2 regions of the Limnohabitans sp. INBF002 genome follow, and region 1 is predicted to be linked to the other one. Evidence: predicted binding sites of a transcription regulator. Region 1 holds the regulator's gene; the other holds the start of a gene.

Region 1 (12,180 bases):
GGCATCGCCCAAATTGATGTGGGCCGCATCGCGCAGGGCTTCGCCTTTGGCGGCCCACTCTTGCACCAACGCATCTTGGTCTTTGCTGCGGCGCAGCTCGTCGAGCTTCTCGCGCAGCACTTTGGCGGCGCCCTTGTCGCGGTGGCTCATTTCGTCGAAGACGGCTTGCAGTTGCTCCAACGTGGGCTGGCCAGCCAGCCAGTCGCGCAGGCGCGCGGTGCGGTCTGCCGAGGTGGAAACGGTAAAGGCCCCGCCAGTCAATTTGTCTAAGGCGGCGAGGTCGAGGGGTTTGTTCGAAGAATCAGTCACAAGTAGGGCTCACAGTAAATTAGAGGCGATTGTCGCCGAGGCTTTAAAATTTTGGCCTATTCGCTATTTATAAATTTATGCCTATTCCTATGTTCGCCAGATTACAGCTAGGTCTACGTACCTTTGCAACGGACGTGGCGCAAGGTTTTTTTGCCATTTCTCACAACGGCTTGGCCGTGGTGGGCTTGTCCATCTTCTTTTTCGCCGTGGCGCTGACGGTGCGCCCCGACCTGCGTGTGGTGACAGAAGCCAAGGTCATCAGCTGGCTACAAGAGCGCCAGTACGACGAAACAGGCATCGCCACTGATGCCGAGGCGGTTGACCGTGCCACCGCCACCGACCCCCGCGACCTGCCCAAACAACAAGCCAACCTCGCCTATTGGTTGAGCAAAAAATACCGCGTGGCGCCAGAACCTTTGAGCGCTTTGGTCTCAGAAGCCTACGACGTGGGCCCCAGCAACCAAATTGAGCCCACCCTCATCTTGGCCGTCATGGCTGTGGAGTCTGGCTTTAACCCCTTTGCCCAAAGCCATGTGGGCGCCCAAGGCCTGATGCAAGTGATGACCAAGGTCCACGAGCAGAAATACCAAGGCTTTGGTGGCGCTTTGGCCGCGTTTGACCCCGTGGCCAACGTGCGCGTGGGCGTCAACGTGCTCAAAGAGTGCATCAACCGGGCAGGTAGCTTGGAAGGCGGCCTCAAGCTCTATGTGGGCGCTGGCAATATGAAAGACGACCAAGGCTACGCTGGCAAGGTCATGGCCGAAAACGCCCGCCTGCAACAAGTGGCCAAAGGCGTGAAAGTGCCAATTACCCCGCCACCGTCGACGGCTGCCGAGGCCGCCACGGCCCGTTTGGAAAGCCTGTGGGAGAAAGCCCAGCGCTTGACGCCCTTTGGCAAAGACCCCAAAGACGACGAGGAACCACGGTAAACTCTGTTTCGCGCGCAACTGGCGATAGGCGTGCGGGGCACCAGCCCCGTACCGCTGACGTGGATGTATGACCACTGGGAAGCGCGCAGCCTCTTTCATGAAGAGGTGTTTTGCCGTTCGCCTGGGCAGCCCTGCCGCTCTTTTCCGAGTTATAGCCGGGACACCACCTTTTTCTAGGACTGCCAGTATGTACGACCGCAACATCACCATCGAACAAACCGATCCAGAACTCTGGGCTTCTATTCAGGCCGAAAACGCCCGTCAAGAACACCACATCGAGCTGATCGCCAGCGAGAACTACGCGTCTCCTGCCGTCATGCAAGCCCAAGGCTCGCAACTGACCAACAAATACGCCGAAGGCTACCCTGGCAAGCGCTACTACGGTGGCTGCGAATTCGTGGACGTGGCCGAGCAACTGGCCATCGACCGCATCAAAACCATCTTCGGTGCCGACTGCGCCAACGTGCAACCCCATTGCGGCGCCTCGGCCAACGAAGCCGTGTTCCTCGCGTTCTTGAAGCCCGGCGACACCATCATGGGCATGAGCTTGGCCGAAGGCGGTCACTTGACCCACGGCATGGCCCTGAACATGTCTGGCAAATGGTTCAACGTCGTGTCTTACGGCTTGGACGCACAAGAAGCCATCGACTATGAAGCGATGGAAGCCAAAGCCCGCGAACACAAGCCCAAGCTGATCGTGGCGGGTGCATCGGCTTACAGCTTGCACATCGACTGGGCACGCTTTGCCAAGATCGCTAAAGAAGTTGGTGCGATCTTCATGGTCGACATGGCCCACTACGCTGGCTTGATCGCCGCAGGCCAATACCCCAACCCTGTGCCTCACGCCGACGTGGTGACCTCCACCACCCACAAGAGCTTGCGCGGCCCACGCGGCGGCATCATCTTGATGAAGGCAGAGCACGAAAAAGCCATCAACAGCGCCATCTTCCCAGGCCTGCAAGGCGGCCCGTTGATGCACGTCATCGCCGCCAAGGCTGTGGCGTTCAAAGAAGCCATGCAGCCTGAGTTCAAAGAGTACCAAGCCCAAGTGGTGAAGAACGCCAAGATCGTGGCTGAGACCTTGACCGCACGCGGCCTGCGCATCGTCAGCGGCGGCACACAAAGCCACGTGATGTTGGTGGACTTGCGCTCCAAGAAGATCACCGGCAAAGAAGCCGAAGCGGCTTTGGGTGCAGCGCACATGACGATCAACAAGAACGCCATCCCGAACGACCCAGAGAAACCATTCGTTACCAGCGGTGTGCGCATCGGTACCCCGGCGATGACCACACGCGGCTTCAAAGACGAAGAAGCCCGCATCACCGCCAACTTGATTGCCGACGTGTTGGACAACCCACACGACGAAGCCAACATCGCGGCGGTGCGTGCCAAGGTGCATGCGCTGACTTCTAAGTTCCCTGTTTACAAGTAACTTGCCATCAGCCCCCGTCCTTTGTGTCGGGGGTTTTTGTTTGTCTGCTTCTGTTTTGTGTTGTTTCGCTCGTGACGGGTTCTCTCCGGAGAGGGCACGGGTTGCAGGTACGGCGGGCTCTTCATGCTGGGGTACCAGAAATCATCGCCCGCCGCACCTACAACCCGCGCTGTTTGAGTTTAGAAATGGTTCGCTCGTTGCTACGCAACTTTGCCTGAGGATGGGCACGAGTGAAATGCGCGAGCGAAGCAAAGCACGACGCAGACTGAGGGTGTTTGGTATTGGCCGCTGACGATTTCTGGTACTCCAGCATGAGGAAGCGGCCAATACCAAATGCCCTCAGCGAGCCCAGTAAAAAGTACAAAAGCAAAAGAGAGAACAAAACATGAAATGTCCCTTCTGCGGCCACCTAGAAACCCAAGTCGTCGAGACCCGCATGTCCGAAGACGGCGACTCCATTCGCCGCCGTCGCCAATGCGGCGCCTGTGAAAAGCGTTACACCACCTATGAACGCCCCGACGTCAGCTTCCCCAACATCGTCAAAAAAGACGGTCGCCGCATCGACTACAAGCGCAACAAACTCCTCGAATCCATGGGCCTCGCCCTGCGCAAACGCCCTGTCAGCACCGAACAGGTCGACAACGCCATCGAACGCATTGAAGAAAAACTACTCAGCCTCGGCCAACGCGAAGTGCCCTCCACCCGCATTGGTGAGTTGGTGATGCGCGAACTCAAAAAACTCGACAAAGTCGCCTACATCCGCTTTGCCAGCGTGTACCGCAGCTTTGAAGACATCGACGACTTCAAGAGCTTGGTGGACGAAGTTCGCAAGTAGTTTTCGAGTCTCAGCCATGCGCTGACACACGTTACAAACCTAGCATTTGCGCCATGCAAACGCTGGGTTTTTTACTGTCTCAACGCCCCAACCTGCGAGGTTTCAGCCTCGTTGAGTTGCTGGCGTGCCTAGCCATCATGGCCATCACCGCCGCATTGGCCGTGCCCAACTGGCAGCGCTTTCAAGAACGCAACCGTGTCGAGGCCATGCGCGACCAGCTGGTGAACGATTTACAAAGCGCACGCCTTCGCGCCATGCAGCGCGGAGAAACCTTGCAACTCGCACGTTTGCGCGATTGCACATGGGGAGCCTCCACCAACAACGATTGGAGTTGCGGCTGGGAACTGCGCGTGAAATCAAGCCAAGCTGTGCTGCAAACGTCGCAAAGCCCAACCCCACTGCAAGTGACATTTAGCAAGTCAGAGCCGCTCGACATCAGCCCGCGTGGCGACCTTGGCACTGTGGGAGATCGTTGGGTCATCAAGTCACGACAAATCGCCTTCAACATAGCCAACACTTTGTGTTTGAGCAGCGCCAGCCGTTTGCGCTGGCAATCGGGTGAGTCATGCAGCTGAAGCGCATGCAAGGGTTTGCCTTGATGGAAGCAATGGCCGCACTGCTGGTCTTGGTGCTTGGCATCTTGGGCTTGTTGTGGATGCACCAACAAGCCTTGGTCTTGCAACGACAGCAACTCATGCGCTCGGTCGCCATGGGCATCGCCGACGATTTGGCCGAGCGCATGCAGCTCAACGCACCACAGCATGCGATGTACGCCAAAACATGGGGCGCGCTCAGCAACCCTACCGGCCCTGACTGCGCATCCACCGCGTGCAGCCGTCCCGAGCTCGCGCAGTGGGACATGCAGCAACTCCAAGCCAGCTTAGACAGCCAACTGCCAGAAGGCGATGCAACGGTCTTTGCCTTAACGGGTCTGAGCAACTGGTGGGGCATCGCCATTGCTTGGCGTGACGCAACAGAGACCTATCGCACCGATGCCGCGGCAGGCACCCCACCCTGCCCCGCACAAATGAGCTGTTTGCGTCTTTTCATAAGGCCCACACGATGAACGCCCCCGCGCAGCAGGGCCACACCTTGCCTGAACTGTTGATTGGCGTCGCATTGGGACTCGGGGTCATCGCCGCAGCCATTGCGGCATACGGGGCCAGCAAACAAACCTGGGCATCCATGGCCGCGGCCGATGCCGTTCACGCCAATGCACGCGTGGCCTTGCGCAACATGCGCGAGCAAGCCCACATGGCGGGTGCGGCATATCTGAAGCTGAGCAGCAACGATGGGCCAATCACCATCGACGTGTCGACAAGCGAACAACCCGGAGAGCCCGCGCTAGGCGGCATCAACGGCAGCACATCGGTGGAGAGCATCTCCTTGGGGCATTGGCATGCGGTTGATGCCATCGACTGCCAGGGCAACACAGGCAGCACACACAGCACCGTGCGCAACGACTACAAGCTCAACACCAACAAAGAGCTGAGCTGCAAAGACCTGAACCTCAACAACAGCACCTACCAAGCACTCGCTGAAGGCATCGAAGATTTTCAACTGCGCTACGCCGAAGCAAACCCAATCACGCAGACCCTTCAGTGGAAAACCGCCAACCAAATGACCGCCATGTCGCAGGTGCTGGCAATAGAGGTGTGTCTGCGCGTCGCCAGCATCCACCCTGTCAACCAAACAAAGCCCAACCCCCGCCACACAGGCTGCCAAGGCGAAGCACTGGCAGCCGATGGTCGCGCACGACGCGTATTCCGCCGAGTCATGGCTCTGCGCAACCGCGAAGGTGTCATGCCGTGAAGCGCCAAACACATGGCAACGGCTTTGCCTTGCCCACCTTGATGGCGATGCTCGCACTCGCCAGCATCGCCACGCTGCTGGCCTTGCGTAACCTGTGGGTGAACGAGCAGTTGCTCAACGCCGAGTCAGACCAACTGCGCACCCAACACAAAGCCCAAGCCGTGTTGGCCACGGCCTTGGCTGACATCGTTGGCACCACAAATGCAACAAATGGCAGTGGTGAAGTGGCGCTCAACTTGCGCCACACCATGGGCAACACCACGCAAACACATGCCTTCTTTCCTGCCTCGATGTCTGAGTACGACACGCTGCGCCAGCGCCTAGGCCTCAGCCCATGCAGCGCGGGGATTTGCGCCCCCAATACGTTAGAGGTCAACGCCACCAAAGCAAGCTATTGGAAAACACAAACGGCCACAGCCGTGACCGTCAGCGCCAATGACACACCCGACGGCGAGAACACGGCTTGGTATTGGGTCGAAATTTTTCCGCAAGCCAACGCCAGCACCTTCGTCTATCGCATCACCGTACTCGCCAACGGCGTGACGTCCAGCAGTGCCGTGTTGCAAGCCATTTGGACGCGCGACACCTCCACCACAGGCCAGTGGCGCAGCTGGCACCTGCTGCACGACTGAACACACCATGACACACGCGCACCTGTCAAAGGGCTTCACCCTCATTGAGCTGCTCATCACGCTCGCCTGCATCGCCGCACTCACCAGCCTCGCATGGCCCAGTTACCAAAGTTTGATTTTGCGCAGCCAACGCGCCCAAGCGCGCGCATCGTTGTTGCAAGCTGCGCATTGGCTTGAACGCGCGGCCAGCGCGAATGGAAACTACCCCCCAGCCGCCGAAGTTCCCTCCAGCGTGCTGCACATTGAAGGCCAACGCTACACAATGCGCCTCAGCAGCACAGCACAAAGCTACACGCTCAGTGCCACGCCTTTGGGTGCGCAAACAACAGACCCCTGCGGCACTTTGACAGTCAACCACCTCGGCGTGCGCAGCGTGCAAGGTGTCAGCCAAACTGCGGCGCAGTGCTGGAGTCGATAGGCCTTCGCCATGGCCACATGAACTGCAGGTCTCGCCATTCATAATTGCGCCATGAGTTTTTCTGAGCACGACACCCCCCACATGACGAGCGCCTTGGCCCTGGCGCGCGAGGCTTTGTTCTTGACCTCGCCCAACCCCCGCGTGGGCTGCGTGATCGTAGGCGCGGACGGTTCAGTGCTGGGCAGCGGCCACACGCAACGTGCAGGCGAAGCCCACGCCGAAGTGATGGCCTTGCGCGATGCACAAGCCAAAAACAACGATGTCAAAGGCGCCACAGCGTATGTGACGCTAGAACCCTGCAGCCACCAAGGCCGCACCGGCCCCTGCTGCGACGCACTCATCCACGCTGGCTTGGGCCGTGTGGTGGTAGCCGAAGGTGACCCCAACCCACAAGTGGCAGGCCAAGGCGTGGCACGTTTGCGTGCCGCAGGCGTGCAAGTGGACGTGGGTTTACTAGCCAACGAAGCACACGAACTCAACATCGGTTTTTTCAAACGTATGACGCACGGCACGCCCTGGGTGCGCATGAAAGTGGCCGCCTCGCTCGACGGCCAAACCGCGCTGGAGAACGGCGTGAGCCAGTGGATCACCTCTGCCCCCGCGCGTGACGACGGGCACGCCTGGCGTGCCCGTGCTTGCGCGGTGCTCACCGGCATCGGCACCGTGCTTGAAGACGACCCGCAACTGGATGTGCGCGCCGTGCCCACCCCGCGTCAGCCCACCTTGGTGGTGATGGACAGCCAACTCGAAACCCCGCTCACGGCCAAGCTCTTTACCCCGCAACGTCCTGTGTGGATTTACTGTGCGGTCGACAACGCCGAGCGCCGCCAAGCCCTTGAAGCCAAAGGCGCCCAAGTGGTGTGCCTGCCCAATGCGTCTGGCAAGGTGGACCTTGCGGCCATGCTCCAAGACCTTGGCCAAAAGCAAATCAACGAAGTGCATGTGGAAGCCGGCCACAAACTCAACGGCTCTTTGTTGCGCGAAGGCTTGGTGGACGAGCTGCTCACCTACCTCGCGCCCAAACTGATGGGCCAAGGCCGAGGCATGACAAATTTGGGGCCTTTCACGACTTTGGACGATGCAAAAGCCCTCGCGTTTCACGAAGTGACACAAATCGGCCCTGATTTAAGGATATTGGCGCGCCTGAGCCGGTAAGCGGGGTGTAAACCTGCGAAAATATCGCCCATGTTCACCGGAATCATCACCGGCGTGGGGCGCATCACCGCTGTCCACGACCTGGGTAGCTCTTTAAACCACGGCAAGCGTCTCACCATTGAAGCGCCTGCTGGGTATCTCGACGACGTCACACTGGGGGACAGCATCGCGCTCAACGGCGCTTGCATGACGGTCACCAGCTTCGACCTCGACACACACACCTTCACCATCGACATCTCTGTGGAATCACTGGCTCGCACCAGTGGTCTGAGCGAGCTTGGCCGCGTCAACCTTGAAAAAGCGTTGCGTGCCCATGACCGCTTAGGTGGCCACATTGTGTCGGGCCATGTGGATGGCACAGGGCACGTGAGCCACTTTGCGCAAATCGGCGAAAGCTGGGAGCTGCGCATCATGGCCCCCACCGACCTCGCCAAATATTTGGCTTTCAAGGGCTCCATCACCATCAACGGGGTGAGCCTGACCGTGAACCGTGTGCAAGACTTCTTCAACGCGGACGGCCCACTGGGCTTACGCGGCTCGGAAGTCAGCATCAACCTCATTCCTCACACTGTTGAAAACACCGCTTTGGGTTCGCTCAAAACAGGTAGCACAGTGAACCTCGAAATTGACACCGTTGCCCGCTACGTTGAACGCATGTTGCGTGTTGACGCCTCGCTGGGTGACGCTGCCGCATTGAAAGCCCAACCATGAGCGCAACCCAAGGCTTAACGCCCGTCGCTATTTCCCCTGTTGAAGACATCGTGGCCGACATGAAGGCCGGTCGCATCGTGATCTTGGTCGACGAAGAAGACCGCGAGAACGAAGGCGATTTGGTGCTGGCGTCTGACCACGTCACCCCCGAAGCCATCAACTTCATGGCCCGCTTCGGCCGTGGTTTGATTTGCCTCACGCTCACGCGTGAGCGTTGCGAATATTTGAAGCTGCCGCCCATGGCTGCACGCAATGGCACGGTGTACAGCACCGCGTTCACCGTGTCCATCGAAGCCGCTGAGGGCGTGACCACCGGCATCTCTGCCGCTGACCGCTCACGCACCATCGAAGTGGCTGTGGCCAAAGCCACAAAACCCACCGACTTGGTACAACCCGGCCACGTGTTCCCCCTGCAAGCGGTGGACGGCGGCGTGCTGATGCGCGCGGGCCACACCGAAGCCGGTTGCGACTTGGCCGCGATGGCTGGCTGCTCGCCCTCTTCCGTGATTTGCGAAATCATGAAAGACGACGGCACCATGGCCCGTTTGCCTGATTTGCAAATCTTCGCTGCTGAACACGGCTTGAAGATTGGCACCATCGCTGACCTCATTGCCTACCGCAGCCGCAACGAATCGCTGGTGCATAAAGTCAGCTCGCGCACCATGCACACCGCACACGGCGAGTTCACCGCCAACGCCTACAAAGACATGACCAGCGGCGATGTGCACATGGCCCTGGTCAAAGGCACGTGGGGCGCAGACGCCGAAGTGTTGGCCCGCGTGCATGAGCCACTCTCGGTGCTCGACGCACTCGAACCCAACCGCGTCATGCACTCATGGGGGTTAGATGCGGCCTTGGCGCGTATCGCTTCCCAAGGCACAGGGGTGGTCGTGTTGCTCAACTGCGGCGAAAGTGGCCAACAGTTGCTCAATCAATTTGACGGCACCGCCCGCTCCGCCCACGGCCCCGAACGCGGCCGCATGGACCTGCGCAGCTACGGCGTGGGCGCGCAAATCTTGCGTGACTGCGGCGTGCACAAAATGCGTCTCATGGGCAACCCACGCCGCATGCCCAGCATGACCGGCTACGGACTTGAAATCACGGGCTACCTCTCCAAAGAGTAAAACCATCAAAGAATAAAACCAACGAAGAATAAAAACCATGTTTGTCTCTAACCTCGCCTCCACCACCACGCTCGACGGCAGCGCTTTGAAAATTGGCATCGTCCAAGCGCGCTTCAACGACGACATCACCAACGCACTGGCTGCTGCTTGCATCGCTGAACTCAAAGCCATGGGCGTGAGCGATGACCGCATCACCCACGTGCATGTGCCAGGCGCGCTCGAAGTGCCCTTGGCCTTGGCTGCGCTCGCGCAAATTGAAGACCCAGAACCCTTCAGCGCCCTCATCGCGCTGGGCTGCATCATCCGTGGTGAGACGTACCACTTCGAGCTGGTGGCCAACGAATCTGGCGCAGGTGTGACCCGCGTGGGCATGGACTACCACGTGCCGATTGCCAACGCCATCCTCACCACCGAAGACATAGCTCAAGCTGTGGCCCGTCAAACCGACAAAGGCCGTGACGCCGCTCGCGTGGCCGTCGAGATGGCTTTGTTGTTGGAGAGCTTGGCATGAGCGAACACCTGAATACAGAAGACAAAGCCCCACGCAAAACCGCAAAAAAAACGGACAGCAATGGCACCACCAAAAGCGCCGCCAAATCTGGCCGCAGCCGCTCGCGTGAGTTTGCATTGCAAGGCCTCTACCAATTCTTAGTCGGCAACAACGAAGCCGCTGACATTGACATGTTCACCCGCGACCTGAGCGGTTTTCACAAATCTGACTCGGTACATTACGACGCCCTGCTGTACGGCTGCATCGAACAACGCGAAATTTTGGACTCACTCATTGAGCCCTTGCTCGACCGCAAACTCGACGAAATCTCCCCCATCGAACACGCGGTGATGTGGATGGGCGCGTATGAGTTTCAACACTGCATCGACGTGCCATGGCGCGTGGTGCTGAACGAATACATCGAACTCGCCAAGTCTTTCGGCGGCACCGATGGCCACAAGTACGTCAACGGCGTGCTCAACGGCTTGGCGCCCAAACTGCGCGCACTCGAAGTCGAGTCTGACCGCGCCAAAGGCAAGCTGCGCGACTGATGATGAAGATTGCCCAGCGCGCACAACGCATTGAGCCTTTCTATGTGATGGAGGTGGCCAAGGCCGCCGCCGAGCGTGCCGCGTTGGTGGCGCACACCGATGCGCCCATGATTTTTCTGAACATCGGTGAACCCGATTTCACCGCGCCTCCTTTGGTGCAAGAAGCCGCAGCACGTGCAGTACACGACGGCGTGACGCAGTACACACCCGCGCTCGGTATTCCTGAATTGCGCGAGCGCATCAGCGCTTGGTACAGCACCCGTTTTGGTGTGAATGTGCCTGCGCGTCGCATCGTCATCACCGCTGGTGCATCGGCAGCCTTGCAGCTGGCTTGCTTGGCGTTGATTGAAGCCGGTGACGAAGTGTTGATGCCCGACCCGAGCTACCCCTGCAACCGCCACTTTGTGAGCGCCGCAGAAGGCCGTGCGGTGTTGGTCCCCACCACAGCGGCTGAACGCTTTCAACTCAGTGCAGAACAAGTGCGGGCAAACTGGACTGCACAGACACGTGGTGTGTTGCTGGCTTCACCGTCCAACCCCACAGGCACCTCCATTCATCCTGATGAATTGCGCGCCATTCACAACGAGGTGTCGCAACGTGGCGGCACCACCTTGATTGACGAAATTTATTTGGGTCTGAGTTACGACGACCAATTTGGACAATCGGCGTTGGGTATTGATGACCAAATCATCAGCATCAACAGCTTCAGCAAGTACTTCAACATGACGGGCTGGCGTTTGGGCTGGTTGGTGGTGCCTGATGCGCTCGTGCCCGTGGTGGAGCGCTTGGCGCAAAACCTGTTCATCTGCGCCAGCACGGTGGCGCAACACGCCGCACTTGCTTGCTTTGAGGCTGAGAGCATGGCCGAGTACGAACGACGTCGCGCCGAATTCAAAGCACGTCGTGACTACTTTGTGCCCGCGCTCAATGCACTGGGCCTGAACGTGCCCGTCATGCCCGATGGCGCGTTTTACGCATGGGCCGATTGCACACAAGCCGCCAACAAACTGGGCGTCCAAGGCAGCTGGGACTTTGCGTTTGAAGTGATGAATAAAGCCAACCTCGCCATCACCCCTGGTCGCGACTTTGGCCATGCCGACACGTCTCGCTTTGTACGCTTCTCCACCGCCCGCTCGTTGCCTGAGTTGCAAGCTGCGATTGGGCGTTTACAAAAAATTCTGGGCTAAACCATGAGCATCGTTTTTGAACATCCCATTCGGGTGTATTGGGAAGACACAGATGCCGGTGGCATCGTGTTTTATGCCAACTACCTCAAATTCTTCGAGCGCGCACGCACCGAGTGGCTGCGCGCGCTTGGCATTGGTCAACACGCGCTGCGCGAAGAAACCGGTGGCATGTTTGTGGTGAGTGAAACCACCGTCAAATACCACCGCCCCGCCAAGCTGGATGACCAGCTGCGCGTCACCGCCACATTGGCTGAAGGTGGCCGCGCGAGCCTCGTCATTGCCCAACAAGCATGGCTGGGCGAAACTTTACTTTGCGAAGGCACCATCCGTATCGGTTGGGTCGATGCTGCCGCCATGAAGCCTGCGAGAATCCCCTCTTCTGTATTGGAACGCCTGACATGACACAAGACTTTTCCATCGTTCATTTATTGCTCAACGCCAGTTGGGTTGTACAAGTTGTGGTGCTGATGCTGATGGGCGTCTCCATCGTGAGTTGGGCCGCCATCTTTCGCAAGATCGGCTCGATCAAACGCATCAAAGAACTCAACGACGAGTTCGAGCGCGACTTTTGGTCGGGCACCAGCTTGAACGAACT
Region 2 (12,180 bases), 1.3 Mb from region 1:
CCACGGCAGCCGCTTACGCATTGACGGCACTCATCGGCCCACGCGTGGCCGCCAACATGGGTCACCGCCTCTTGAGCGTGCCTTGGGCTTTGCATGGTCTGGGGCTGGTATTTGCCTTGTTTGCGCCGCAAGATGGCGGTTTGCGCTTTGGTTTTGCGCCAGCGCTGTCGGTCACAGCTTGGCTGATGCTCACGTTTTATGTGCTGGAACAGCATTGGTTTCCCCAACTGCGCACACGCTGGACGCTGTCGATCGTGGGGGCCGCCGTCGTGTTGCTGGCCGCAGCATTTCCTGGCACCGCGCTGCACACACAAACATCGCCTTGGCTGCCGCTGCACTTGGCTTTGGGCGTGGCCTCTTACGGCTTGTTTGCGGCCGCAGTGGTACATGCCTGGCTGATGACCCGTGCTGAAAAGCACATGCGCATGGGCGCAGACACCCATGTGGGCTTGCCTTTGCTCACGTTGGAACGCTTGACCTTTCGTTTTGTGACGGCGGGTTTTGTGTTGCTCACCGCCACCTTGGCCGCAGGCTGGCTGTTTGGCGATAGCCTGTATGGCGCACAAGCCGCTTGGCGCTGGGACCACAAAACGGTGTTCTCGATGCTGTCGTGGCTCACCTTTGCGGTACTGCTGGTGGGCCGCAGTCGCTTTGGTTGGCGTGGCCGCAAAGCGGTGCGTGTGCTCTACATCGGCACCGGCTTGCTACTGCTGGGCTATGCGGGCTCACGCTTTGTGCTGGAAGTGGTTTTGGGGCGCGTGGCATGAAGTACCTCGTGTTGCTGCTCATCGTCTTGGCTGGCATCTGGTGGATTCGCCAGCAGCGCAAGCCCGACCAACCGTCAAGCAAAAAGTCAGGCCCACAAGTGATGGTGCCTTGCGCCCACTGCGGCACCCATGTGCCAGAAGACGATGCCATTCGTGGCTCGCACGGCCTGTATTGCAGTGCAGCGCACCGCGACAGCCATGAAGGCTGAGCCCATGACCACCCTGTGGCGCGACGGCTGGTACCGCTTTGCCAAGCACACGCCCTCGCCCAACTTTGGCCCCCGTCCAGCGAATGCCTCGATTGATCTGGTGGTGGTGCACTCCATCAGCCTGCCGCCAGGCCAATACGGTGGCCCCGAAATAGAAGCGCTGTTCACCAACACGCTCGATTGGGACGCGCACCCTTACTTCCAACAGATTCGTGGCGCTGAGGTCTCCGCGCACTTTGTGATTCGCCGCGATGGCGCTCTCCTTCAGTTCGTCAGCTGCGACGACCGCGCATGGCACGCGGGCCGCTCTAGCTACCAAGGCCGCGACAACTGCAACGACTTCTCCATTGGCATCGAACTCGAAGGCTTAGAAGGCCACACCTTTGAAGCCCCGCAGTACGAAACCCTCAGCAGCGTGTGTGCCGCCATCGCACAACATTACACGTTGCATCACATCGCAGGCCATGAACACGTGGCACCGACGCGCAAACAAGACCCCGGCGCAGGGTTTGATTGGCAACTTTTGCAGCAGTCTTTGGGCTGGTCTGCGAACAGTTTCCCCACGAAAAATTAACTTTTCGTCATCTCTCAAAAAAAAGTTTTTTTGCACAGTGCTTGTGCATTTGAACGACGCGTCTAGACCCCATGCGCATTAGCGCGGGAAATAACTTGCAATGCAGCGCCAGTACTCGATTTTGATAACAAATTCCCGTCGATATTGATCTGCAACGGAGGTCCAAAAGCGTGCATGGCGCACCAAGCATTTGTGACATTTTCAAATGTAAGCATTTCCCATCAAAACACTACCTGTAGCGTATTGGCAACCCGCCAAACACCAGATATAGTGTCAACCTGAATTTCACAAAAGCGGTCGCGGCACCGCTTTTTGTACGCACTATCGAACCGCTCACCAGGAAGAAAAAAGACATGCAAACAGCTGAGACCTCTGTGCACGCAAGCCCTATGGGTAACCCGTCTGTCGCGCACGACCGCGCAGCCACCGAGAACCCAACCATGTTGGCGCATTACCAAATCATTCGCCGCAACGGCGCTGTGGTGCCATTCGAACCCGCCAAGATTGCCGTCGCCATGATGAAGGCCTTTTTGGCTGTGCACGGCACACAAGGCGCAGCATCGGCCAGCGTTCGCGAAATGGTTGAGGCGCTGACACAAGCGGTGGTCCGCGCGTTGATGCGCTCACGTCCAGGCGGCGGCACTTTCCACATCGAAGACGTGCAAGACCAAGTTGAATTGGGTCTGATGCGCGGCGGTCACCATGAAATTGCCCGTGCTTATGTGTTGTACCGCGAGCGTCGCAACCAAGAACGTGCGCATATCAAAGAAGAGCAAACGCCTGCAGCTCCTACATTGCACGTGATCGACAACGGTCAACGCGTGGCGTTGGACATGCACAACCTGCAGCGTCTGATCAACGACTCATGCGCTGGCTTGGGCGCTGACGTCAAACCCGATCCCATCATGGCGGAAACCATGCGCAACCTGTACGACGGCGTCCCCATGGACGAGGTCTACAAGGCAGCCATTTTGGCCACGCGCACATTGATCGAGAAAGACCCCGACTACACCTACGCCACCGCTCGCTTGTTGATGCACACCATCGCCAAAGAAGTGTTGGGCAAAGAAGTGCTGCACGCCGACATGGGCCAGCACTACGCTGAGTACTTCCCTCAGTTCATCCAAAAAGGCGTGGACAACGACTTGCTCGACCAAGCCATGTTGCAGTTCGACCTGCCACGCTTGGGCGCAGCCCTCAAGGCCGACCGCGACTTGAAGTTTGATTACCTCGGCCTGCAAACGCTGTATGACCGCTACTTCTTGCACGTGCGCAAGACCCGCATCGAATTGCCACAAGCGTTCTTCATGCGCGTGGCCATGGGCCTGTCGCTCAACGAAGTGGACCGCGAAGCCCGCGCGATTGAGTTCTACGAAGTGTTGTCGTCTTTCGACTTCATGTCGAGCACGCCCACCCTGTTCAACAGCGGCACCTTGCGTTCACAGCTCTCGAGCTGCTACTTGTCCACCGTGCCTGACCACTTGGACGGCATCTATGAGTTAATCAAAGAAAACGCCTTGTTGTCTAAATTTGCCGGCGGCTTGGGCAACGACTGGACCCGCGTGCGCGCTTTGGGTAGCCACATCAAGGGCACCAACGGCGAATCACAAGGCGTGGTGCCATTCTTGAAGGTCGTCAACGACACCGCCGTGGCAGTGAACCAAGGCGGCAAGCGCAAAGGCGCTGTCTGTACCTACCTCGAAACTTGGCACTTGGACATCGAAGAATTCCTCGAGTTGCGCAAGAACACCGGTGACGACCGCCGTCGTACCCACGACATGAACACCGCCAACTGGATCCCTGACTTGTTCATGCGTCGTGTCATGGAAAAAGGCGAGTGGACCTTGTTCTCGCCTTCTGATGTGCCTGATTTGCACGACTTGTTCGGCGCAGCCTTCGAAACAGCCTACGTGGCCTACGAAGCCAAAGCCAAGCGCGGTGAAATCAAGCCTTGCAAAACCGTGCAGGCGACCGACATGTGGCGCAAGATGCTCACCATGTTGTTTGAAACTGGCCACCCATGGATCACTTTCAAAGACCCATGCAACGTGCGTTCACCCCAACAACACGTGGGCGTGGTGCACTCGTCCAACCTGTGTACCGAGATCACCTTGAACACCAGCGACACCGAAACTGCGGTGTGCAACTTGGGCTCCGTCAACCTGTCTCAACACTTGAAAGACGGCCCCAACGGCAAAGAACTCGACCACGACAAGCTCAAGCGCACCATCAAAGTGGCCATGCGCATGCTCGACAACGTGATCGACATTAACTACTACGCGGTCAAAAAAGCGCGTGACTCTAACTTGCGTCACCGTCCTGTGGGCATGGGCATCATGGCCTTCCAAGACAGTTTGTACGAAATGCGCGTGCCTTACGCTTCACAAGCAGCGGTTGAGTTCGCTGACCGCTCCATGGAAGCCGTTTGCTACTACGCTTACTGGGCGTCGTCAGAGCTGGCCAAAGAGCGCGGCCAATACGCCAGCTACAAAGGCTCGCTGTGGGACAAGGGCATCTTGCCCATCGACTCACTCGACATGCTGGCCCAAGCACGCGGCGGCTACCTCGAAGTGGACCGCAGCAAGACCATGGATTGGGACGCTCTGCGCGCCAAGATCGCCAAAGACGGCATGCGCAACTCCAACTGCGTGGCCATCGCCCCAACAGCGACCATCTCCAACATCATTGGCGTGGATGCTTCGATCGAGCCTTGTTTTGGCAACTTGTCGGTCAAGTCCAACTTGTCCGGCGAATTCACGGTCATCAACCACTACTTGGTGCATGACTTGAAGCGCCTTGGCTTGTGGGACGACGTGATGGTGATGGACTTGAAACACTTTGACGGCTCCTTGCGCGCCATCGACCGTGTGCCACAAGAAATCAAAGCCTTGTATGCCACCGCATTTGAAGTGGAAGCCACTTGGTTGGTCGAAGCGGCATCGCGTCGCCAAAAGTGGATTGACCAAGCGCAGTCACTCAACATCTACATGGCGGGCGCGTCTGGCAAGAAGCTCGACGAAACCTACAAGCTCGCTTGGTTGCGCGGCTTGAAGACCACGTACTACCTCCGCACATCCAGCGCACAACAAGTTGAGAAATCAACCGTGCAAGCCGGTTCACACAACGCTGTGTCTTCGGGCCCAGCAGCAGGTGGCATGAGCGCGCTCGAAGCAGCCGCCGCTGCAGCGCAAGCGCAGATGAATGCCATCCCCGCCACCGACATTAAATTCTGCGGCGTGGATGACCCCACCTGCGAATCGTGTCAGTGATACAACAAAAACTTGCAACGAAGTTCACGAATGCTTTGCGTTTGTCTTCGTTGCATTCATAATTCACACATTGGATAATTTTTTATGCTGACCTGGGACGAAGAAGTCAAGCCCTCATCGCCATCACCTCTTGCAAGCGGTTTACCCAACCGCTCGATGGAACTCCCACCTCTTTCTGCGACACCTGCCATGCAGCCTGTTGCGGCTACCCGCACTTTGAATGATGGTGCAACTGCACCTGTTGCACCTGCGGCTTCAGCTGCAGCCAGTAGCACACGCCGTGTCACCGCAGCGGACAAGCGCATCATCAACGGTCAAACCGACGTCAACCAGTTGGTGCCTTTCAAATACAAATGGGCTTGGGAAAAATACCTCGCCACTTGCGCCAACCACTGGATGCCGCAAGAAGTGAACATGACACGCGACATCGCTTTGTGGAAAGACCCGAATGGTTTGACCGATGACGAGCGCCGCTTGATCATGCGCAACCTCGGCTTCTTTGTGACGGCCGATTCTTTGGCTGCCAACAACATCGTGTTGGGCACTTACCGCCACATCACCGCGCCTGAGTGCCGCCAGTTCTTGTTGCGCCAAGCGTTTGAAGAAGCGATTCACACACACGCCTACCAATACATCGTCGAGTCTTTGGGCTTGGACGAAGGCGAGATCTTCAACGCGTACCACGAAGTCAAATCTATCCGCGACAAAGACGAGTTCTTGATTCCGTTCATCGACGCGATCATGGACCCCAACTTCCACACCGGCACACTGCAAACCGACCAAACACTCTTGAAGTCGTTGATCGTGTTCGCTTGCTTGATGGAAGGCTTGTTCTTCTACGTTGGCTTCACACAAATCTTGGCCTTGGGTCGCCAAAACAAGATGACCGGCGCTGCAGAGCAGTACCAATACATCTTGCGTGACGAGTCCATGCACTGCAACTTTGGCATTGATTTGATCAACCAGATCAAACTCGAAAACCCACAACTGTGGACAGCCGAGTTCAAAGAAGAAATCAAAGCCTTGTTCATGCAAGCCGTTGAACTCGAATACCGCTATGCAGAAGACACCATGCCACGTGGCGTGTTGGGCTTGAACGCATCCATGTTCAAAGGTTACTTGCGCTACATCGCCAACCGCCGCGCCACGCAAATCGGTTTGGAAGCCCTGTTCCCCAATGAAGAAAACCCGTTCCCTTGGATGAGCGAGATGATCGACCTCAAGAAAGAACGTAACTTCTTTGAAACCCGTGTGATCGAGTACCAATCTGGTGGTGCTCTTTCCTGGGATTGATGGCTTAAACACACACATGTCACCCAATTTGTCCACCACAGCTACAAACACCCGCTCACGAGGTGTGGTGGTGGACGCACCCTGTTCATGGGGTTGGACCCGGGTCCAGCGCCATGAATCGCTTTGCACACAAAAAACCGTGCGAAGTGTTTTTCACCCAATGATCTAAATTCGATCTAGGAGAACAGAAAATGGCAACTGCAAAAAAATCGGCTGTTAAAAAAGCCCCTGCAAAGAAAGCTGTCGCGGCCAAAAAGCCAGCAGCTAAAAAAGTCGCGGCTAAAAAGCCAGCAGCTAAAAAAGTAGCGGCTAAGAAGCCTGCTGCCAAAAAAGTTGCAGCTAAAAAGCCAGCAGCTAAAAAAGTAGCAGCTAAGAAGCCTGCTGCCAAAAAAGTTGCGGCCAAAAAGCCAGCAGCGAAGAAAGTAGCAGCTAAGAAGCCAGCCGTTAAAAAAGCTGCCGCTAAAAAGCCTGCTGCCAAAAAAACAGCCGCTAAAAAAGTAGCAAAGAAAACAGCTGCTAAAAAGCCTGCTGCCAAAAAACCAGCTGCGAAAAAAGCCGCTAAAAAGCCTGCTGCAAAGAAAGCTGCGAAAGCACCCGCTGCCCACGCACAGACAACGTTAAACCCGCAAGCTGCTTGGCCTTTCCCAACAGCTAGCAAGCCTTAATCTGTATTGATCAAGGCAACGGTTGACCGTTAGCTCAAGCCCGATACCGCAAGGTTTCGGGCTTTTTCTTCATCCCTAGCCCATGACCCTACCGACCACCTCTTACCTTCGCTTGGAAAAAACAGGTGCGGTGATCGTGGACATCCACGTCATTCCCAACGCCTCGCGCACACAGGCTGACGGCTCTCACGATGGCGCCTTGCGTGTGCGTTTGCATGCGCCCCCCGTAGATGGCAAAGCCAATTTGGCGCTCATCGCCTGGCTCGCAGACGCATTGGGCGTTGCCAAGCGCGATGTCGAACTGGTCCGTGGGCAGACTTCCAAACGAAAACAGCTGCGGATCAACGCAGCTGCTTGTGTCAAAGCCGAATGGTCAGCCTTGGTCGGTTAAGGCGCACACAGCGCCTCACCTTTTACGCAATGGTCAAACCCTCGACAGAGTAGTTTTGGGGACCGCGTTGTGCAATTTTGAGTGCGCCCACTTGGTTACCCAAAGCAGCGCACTTGGCCAGCGACCAACCTTGCTCCAAGCCGAACAACAACGCACCGCGCCATGCATCGCCACAACCCGTGGGGTCCACCACCGCAGCGGCTTTGACAGGCGGCACAAGGGTTTTTTCGCCATCGACCCACACTTCACAGCCTTCGGCACCCAATGTGACGATCAGGCCTTGTACGCGGCGTGAAATGTCTGCATGGCTCAAGCCTGTGCGGTCACTCAGCATCTTGCCTTCGTAGTCGTTCACGGTGACCCAAGTGGCTTGGTCGATGAAGCGCGACAAATCAGCGCCATCAAACATGGGCAGGCCTTGGCCTGGATCGAACACAAAAGGAATGTCTGCGGCTTTGAGCTGCTCAGCGTGCTGCACCATGGCATCACGGCCATCGGGCGAAATGATGGCCAGCTTGATGTCGGAGCGCTTTTCAATCTGCGTGATGTGCGCTTGCATCATGGCGCCAGGGTGGAATGCCGTGATTTGGTTGTTGTCACGGTCGGTCATGATCATCGCTTGTGCGGTGTACGTGTCTGACACTTGGCGCACGAACTCGGTGGAAATGCCCAAAGTTTCCAAGCGCTGCAAGTAATCGCCAGCATCTGTGCCCAAAGTGGCCATGGGCAACGGTGTGCCGCCCAAAACTTTCAAACTGTAGGCAATGTTGCCCGCGCAGCCACCAAAGTCCCGGCGTAAGGCCGGCACCAAGAACGACACATTCAAGATGTGCAGTTGGTCAGGCAAGATTTGCTCAGCAAATCGGCCTTCAAAGCTCATGATGGAGTCGAACGCGAGCGAGCCGCAAATCAGCGATGCCATAAAAACTACTTTCGAAAATTAAAGAAGAAAACGTTAAGGATAAAAAACGAGAGCGCGGAAACCTGTGATGCGCTTGCTGACCTTGTCGTCCAAATCAAAGTTCAGGGTTGAACGCACATCGCGCAAAGCTTGCACGTGGTCTTTGGCCGACAGCTCGTCAGCCGTGAACACGCGACGCACCAAGACTTGGTCTTGCAGGTCGGTCAGGCTTAACTCCAAAGCAGGCATGGCCACAGCATGGTGTTGCGTGTTCTTCAAACGCAACTGAACGATATAGCCACCGTCTGGGTTTTCGGTGAAGCTGCTGCTTTCAATCAGCACGGCATCGGGCTCACGGGGCCAAGTGACTTCGCAGGCGCACATGGCTGACAACAGGGGGTGCAAAGCGGGTTCTTCGGCAGCCAGCCAATTGCGTTGTGCCACCAACAGCTGCATCAGCAACGCGAGCACCAACACGCCCGCGCTGACGACCCATTTCAAGGGCAGTGCAGCGTCTGTATCGTCAGCTTGTGCCGCTTGAACCGAAGGCTTCACATCGGTCGCAGCAACCGCAGGTGCCATCGCGGCACGGAACAACGCGGGCGCATCGACACTGGGCAAAGGCGCGGCTGGAATATTTGCTTGCGTCTCAAAATGCAACGCAGCCTCAAACACATGCGAACAACGACCACACCGCACCCACCCTTTGGCCAGCTCAAGCTGTTGGGGCGACACCTTGAAGGCGGTCTCGCATTGGGGGCAGTGGGTAATTTGCATCAGCAGTGGGCGGTCATCAAAATCCAGCCGTCTTCCGCGTCACTCACTTCAAGGGTGCAGTAAGGCGCATAAGCGTCTTTGAGTTCTTGGGCTTGTCGCTCAAGGATCCCCGCCAACACCAAGTTGCCGCCAGTAGCCACGTGGCTGCGCAGCAGCGGTGCCAACACTTTGAGCGGCGTGGCCAAGATGTTGGCCAGCACGGTTTGGTAATGGCCTGTGGCTTTGTCGGGCAAGCCCGCATTCAAGCGCACGTTGTTGGCGTCGGCATTGAGCACGGTGGCTGTGACAGCTGCGTCATCAATGTCAACCGCATCGATGGTGTTCGCACCATACAAAGCGGCACCAATGGCCAAAATGCCAGAGCCGCAACCGTAGTCAAGCACGCGTTGATTGGCCACATCGTGCGTGGCGATCCAACGCAAACACATGCGTGTGGTGGGGTGTGTGCCTGTGCCAAATGCCAGACCGGGGTCTAGGCGAATGACTTTTTTCGCTTGCTCAGGTGGCTCATGCCATGTGGGAACAATCCAAAACTCTGACGTGATTTCCACAGGCGCAAATTGCGACTGCGTCAAACGCACCCAGTCTTGGTCAGCCACGGGCTGAATGCCCAACACTTCGCTGCCAGCAAAGAAGTCTTGCAGGGCCAACAAGCGCGATGCGTCTTTGGCCACAGACTCCTCGGCAAACAAGGCCACGATGCGCGAGCGCTTCCAGCCTTCTTTGGGGGGCGGCATGCCGGGTTCGCCAAACAAGGCTTGCTCGGCATCGGTTTGGGCATCGGCGTCTTCAACGGACACACTCAAAGCGTCGAGTGCATCCAGTGCCTCGCAGACAGCTTCAACACTGTCTTCGGGGCACATCAGTCGCAGTTCAAACATCAGCGCTTGTGAGCAGCGAGCCACTCTTCCAAGTAGTGAATGTTGGTACCACCGGCCATGAACTTGGCGTCCACCATCAACTCGCGGTGCAGCGGGATGTTGGTGTTGATGCCTTCAACCAAAGTTTCGTTCAACGCTGTGCGCATGCGTGCCAACGCTTCGTCACGGGTATCGCCGTGAACAATGATCTTGCCGATCATCGAGTCGTAGTTTGGCGGCACGTAGTAGTTGGTGTAAATGTGCGAGTCCACGCGCACACCAGGACCACCAGGTGCATGCCACATGGTGATGCGGCCAGGTGATGGGATGAACTTGAACGGGTCTTCCGCGTTGATACGGCACTCGATCGAGTGGCCGCGCACTTGGACGTCGCGCTGCGTGAAAGGCAACTTCAAACCAGCCGCCACCATGATTTGGGTTTTCACGATGTCGATGCCAGTGATGTATTCGGTCACAGGGTGTTCCACCTGCACGCGGGTGTTCATTTCAATGAAGTAGAACTCGCCGTTTTCGTACAAGAACTCAAACGTGCCCGCACCGCGGTAGTTGATCTTTTTACAAGCCGCCGCACAACGCTCACCGATCTTCTCGATCAACTTGCGTGGGATACCTGGAGCCGGCGCTTCCTCGATCACTTTTTGGTGACGACGTTGCATCGAGCAATCGCGCTCGCCCAAGTACACCGCGTTCTTGTGCTTGTCAGCCAAGATTTGGATTTCGATGTGACGTGGGTTTTGGAGGTATTTCTCCATGTACACCGCGGGGTTGCCAAAGGCGGTGCCCGCTTCAGCTTTGGTCATCGCCACAGCGTTGATCAAAGCAGCTTCGGTGTGCACCACACGCATGCCACGACCACCACCACCGCCAGCGGCTTTGATGATGACGGGGTAGCCCACGCTCTTGGCAATGCGCTTGATGGCGGCAGGATCGTCAGGCAACTCGCCTTCAGAGCCTGGCACGCAAGGCACGCCCGCTTTGATCATGGCTTGCTTGGCCGACACTTTGTCGCCCATGATGCGGATAGATTCAGCGGTGGGGCCAATGAACTGGAAGCCGCTTTTTTCAACGCGCTCCGCAAAGTCAGCGTTTTCGCTCAAGAAACCGTAGCCAGGGTGAATGGCTTCAGAGTCCGTCACTTCAGCGGCTGCAATGATGGCGGGCATGTTCAGATAGCTCAGCGTCGAAGCCGCTGGGCCAATACACACGGCTTCGTCAGCCAACTTGACATACTTGGCGTCGCGGTCGGCTTCGGAATACACCATCACCGCTTTGACACCCAGCTCGCGACAAGCGCGTTGAATGCGCAGCGCGATTTCGCCACGGTTGGCGATCAGGATTTTTTTAAACATGGGAAGCCCGCCTGTTATTCAATGATGAACAGGGGTGCGCCGTATTCCACAGCTTGGCCGTTTTCAGCCAAGATTTTGGTGATGGTGCCGGACTTGTCAGCCTCGATCTCGTTCAAGATCTTCATCGCTTCAATGATGCAGATGGTGTCGCCTTCTTTGACTTGCTGACCCACTTCGGCAAATGACTTGGCGCCAGGGCTAGAAGAACGGTAGAACGTGCCCACCATGGGCGACTTGACCGTGTGACCAGCAGGTGCAGCTTCCACCACAGGTGCAGGCGCTGCAGCGGGTGCGGCCGCCACAGGCGCTGCAACGGCCACAGGCGCAGCCATTTGCGTCACCATCGCCACGGGGGCTGGCGCACTCTTGACGATACGGACCGTGCCTTCTGCTTCAGTGATTTCAAGTTCAGACACATTGGAATCGGAGACCAGGTCAATCAACGTCTTGAGTTTTCGCAAATCCATAACTACATCCTATTTGTTGTAAATAAGGTGCTAATTTACACCAATTTCAAAATCTTCGTCAGATAAAACTACTTAGACCACCCATTTTTTGATGTCATCTGGTGCCAATTTGCCAAGTTTTCTTTGGATCAATTCCCCATTTGCGTCTAAAACCACCGTAAATGGCAGGCCACCAACGTTATTTCCAAGCATCTTGCCAAGCTCAGTCCCATTCAATCCAGCCAAACCAATCTTGTAATTCACAGGAAATTGGCTCAAAAACTGGCGTACACGGCTTGGTTGATCAATCGCCAGCCCAAGAACTTGCCATCCTTTCGATTCATTTTGACGAAAAAAGGCATCAATTAAAGGCATTTCCTCAATACAGGGGGTACACCATGTGGCCCAGAAATTGATCACTAAGGGGCGTCCCTGCAAGGTCTTCATCGGCAAGGACTCCCCATTGGGTGTGTCAAATTCAGCAGCCCAAAGCGTACCCAGGGCGTCAGAGCTCATTGCGTCTGCGGTATGACGTCTCCACGCTACACCCGCCCCTGCGATGGCAGCCAACGCCGCAACACCTGCATACATTGCTACCCGCCTATTTGCACTCAACGTCATGCAATTCCCTTCATCAATCGCGTTAACGCAAGCAAGT

The links. The regulator NrdR, encoded in region 1, represses ribonucleotide reductase genes. The targets are predictions, from matches to a motif close to CACNANATNTNGTG.
Region 2: the regulator NrdR is predicted to act here: its motif matches at 1,810-1,823, upstream of QMG15_RS02085 (ribonucleoside-diphosphate reductase subunit alpha).

What each region holds. Positions count from the first base shown of each region.
Region 1 covers NZ_AP027055.1:1,721,073-1,733,252, forward strand. Annotated here, with positions in the region: gene QMG15_RS08435 (DUF349 domain-containing protein) at 1-309, opposite strand, end outside; gene QMG15_RS08440 (lytic transglycosylase domain-containing protein) at 399-1,238, shown strand; ZMP/ZTP riboswitch at 1,243-1,372, shown strand; gene glyA (serine hydroxymethyltransferase) at 1,426-2,670, shown strand; gene nrdR (transcriptional regulator NrdR) at 3,056-3,505, shown strand; gene QMG15_RS08455 (GspH/FimT family pseudopilin) at 3,559-4,080, shown strand; gene QMG15_RS08460 (hypothetical protein) at 4,071-4,571, shown strand; gene QMG15_RS08465 (PilW family protein) at 4,568-5,317, shown strand; gene QMG15_RS08470 (hypothetical protein) at 5,314-5,949, shown strand; gene QMG15_RS08475 (type IV pilin protein) at 5,957-6,367, shown strand; gene ribD (bifunctional diaminohydroxyphosphoribosylaminopyrimidine deaminase/5-amino-6-(5-phosphoribosylamino)uracil reductase RibD) at 6,419-7,522, shown strand; gene QMG15_RS08485 (riboflavin synthase) at 7,553-8,233, shown strand; gene ribBA (bifunctional 3,4-dihydroxy-2-butanone-4-phosphate synthase/GTP cyclohydrolase II) at 8,230-9,357, shown strand; gene ribH (6,7-dimethyl-8-ribityllumazine synthase) at 9,395-9,868, shown strand; gene nusB (transcription antitermination factor NusB) at 9,865-10,398, shown strand; gene QMG15_RS08505 (pyridoxal phosphate-dependent aminotransferase) at 10,401-11,585, shown strand; gene ybgC (tol-pal system-associated acyl-CoA thioesterase) at 11,595-11,987, shown strand; gene tolQ (protein TolQ) at 11,984-12,180, shown strand, end outside.
Region 2 covers NZ_AP027055.1:397,844-410,023, reverse strand. Annotated here, with positions in the region: gene ccsA (cytochrome c biogenesis protein CcsA) at 1-767, shown strand, start outside; gene QMG15_RS02095 (PP0621 family protein) at 764-976, shown strand; gene ampD (1,6-anhydro-N-acetylmuramyl-L-alanine amidase AmpD) at 981-1,550, shown strand; gene QMG15_RS02085 (ribonucleoside-diphosphate reductase subunit alpha) at 1,940-4,819, shown strand; gene QMG15_RS02080 (ribonucleotide-diphosphate reductase subunit beta) at 4,904-6,112, shown strand; gene QMG15_RS02075 (histone H1-like DNA-binding protein) at 6,304-6,777, shown strand; gene QMG15_RS02070 (DUF167 domain-containing protein) at 6,860-7,168, shown strand; gene QMG15_RS02065 (carbohydrate kinase family protein) at 7,191-8,090, opposite strand; gene QMG15_RS02060 (zinc-ribbon and DUF3426 domain-containing protein) at 8,124-8,846, opposite strand; gene prmA (50S ribosomal protein L11 methyltransferase) at 8,846-9,727, opposite strand; gene accC (acetyl-CoA carboxylase biotin carboxylase subunit) at 9,727-11,076, opposite strand; gene accB (acetyl-CoA carboxylase biotin carboxyl carrier protein) at 11,091-11,543, opposite strand; gene QMG15_RS02040 (TlpA disulfide reductase family protein) at 11,616-12,143, opposite strand; gene QMG15_RS02035 (hypothetical protein) at 12,140-12,180, opposite strand, start outside.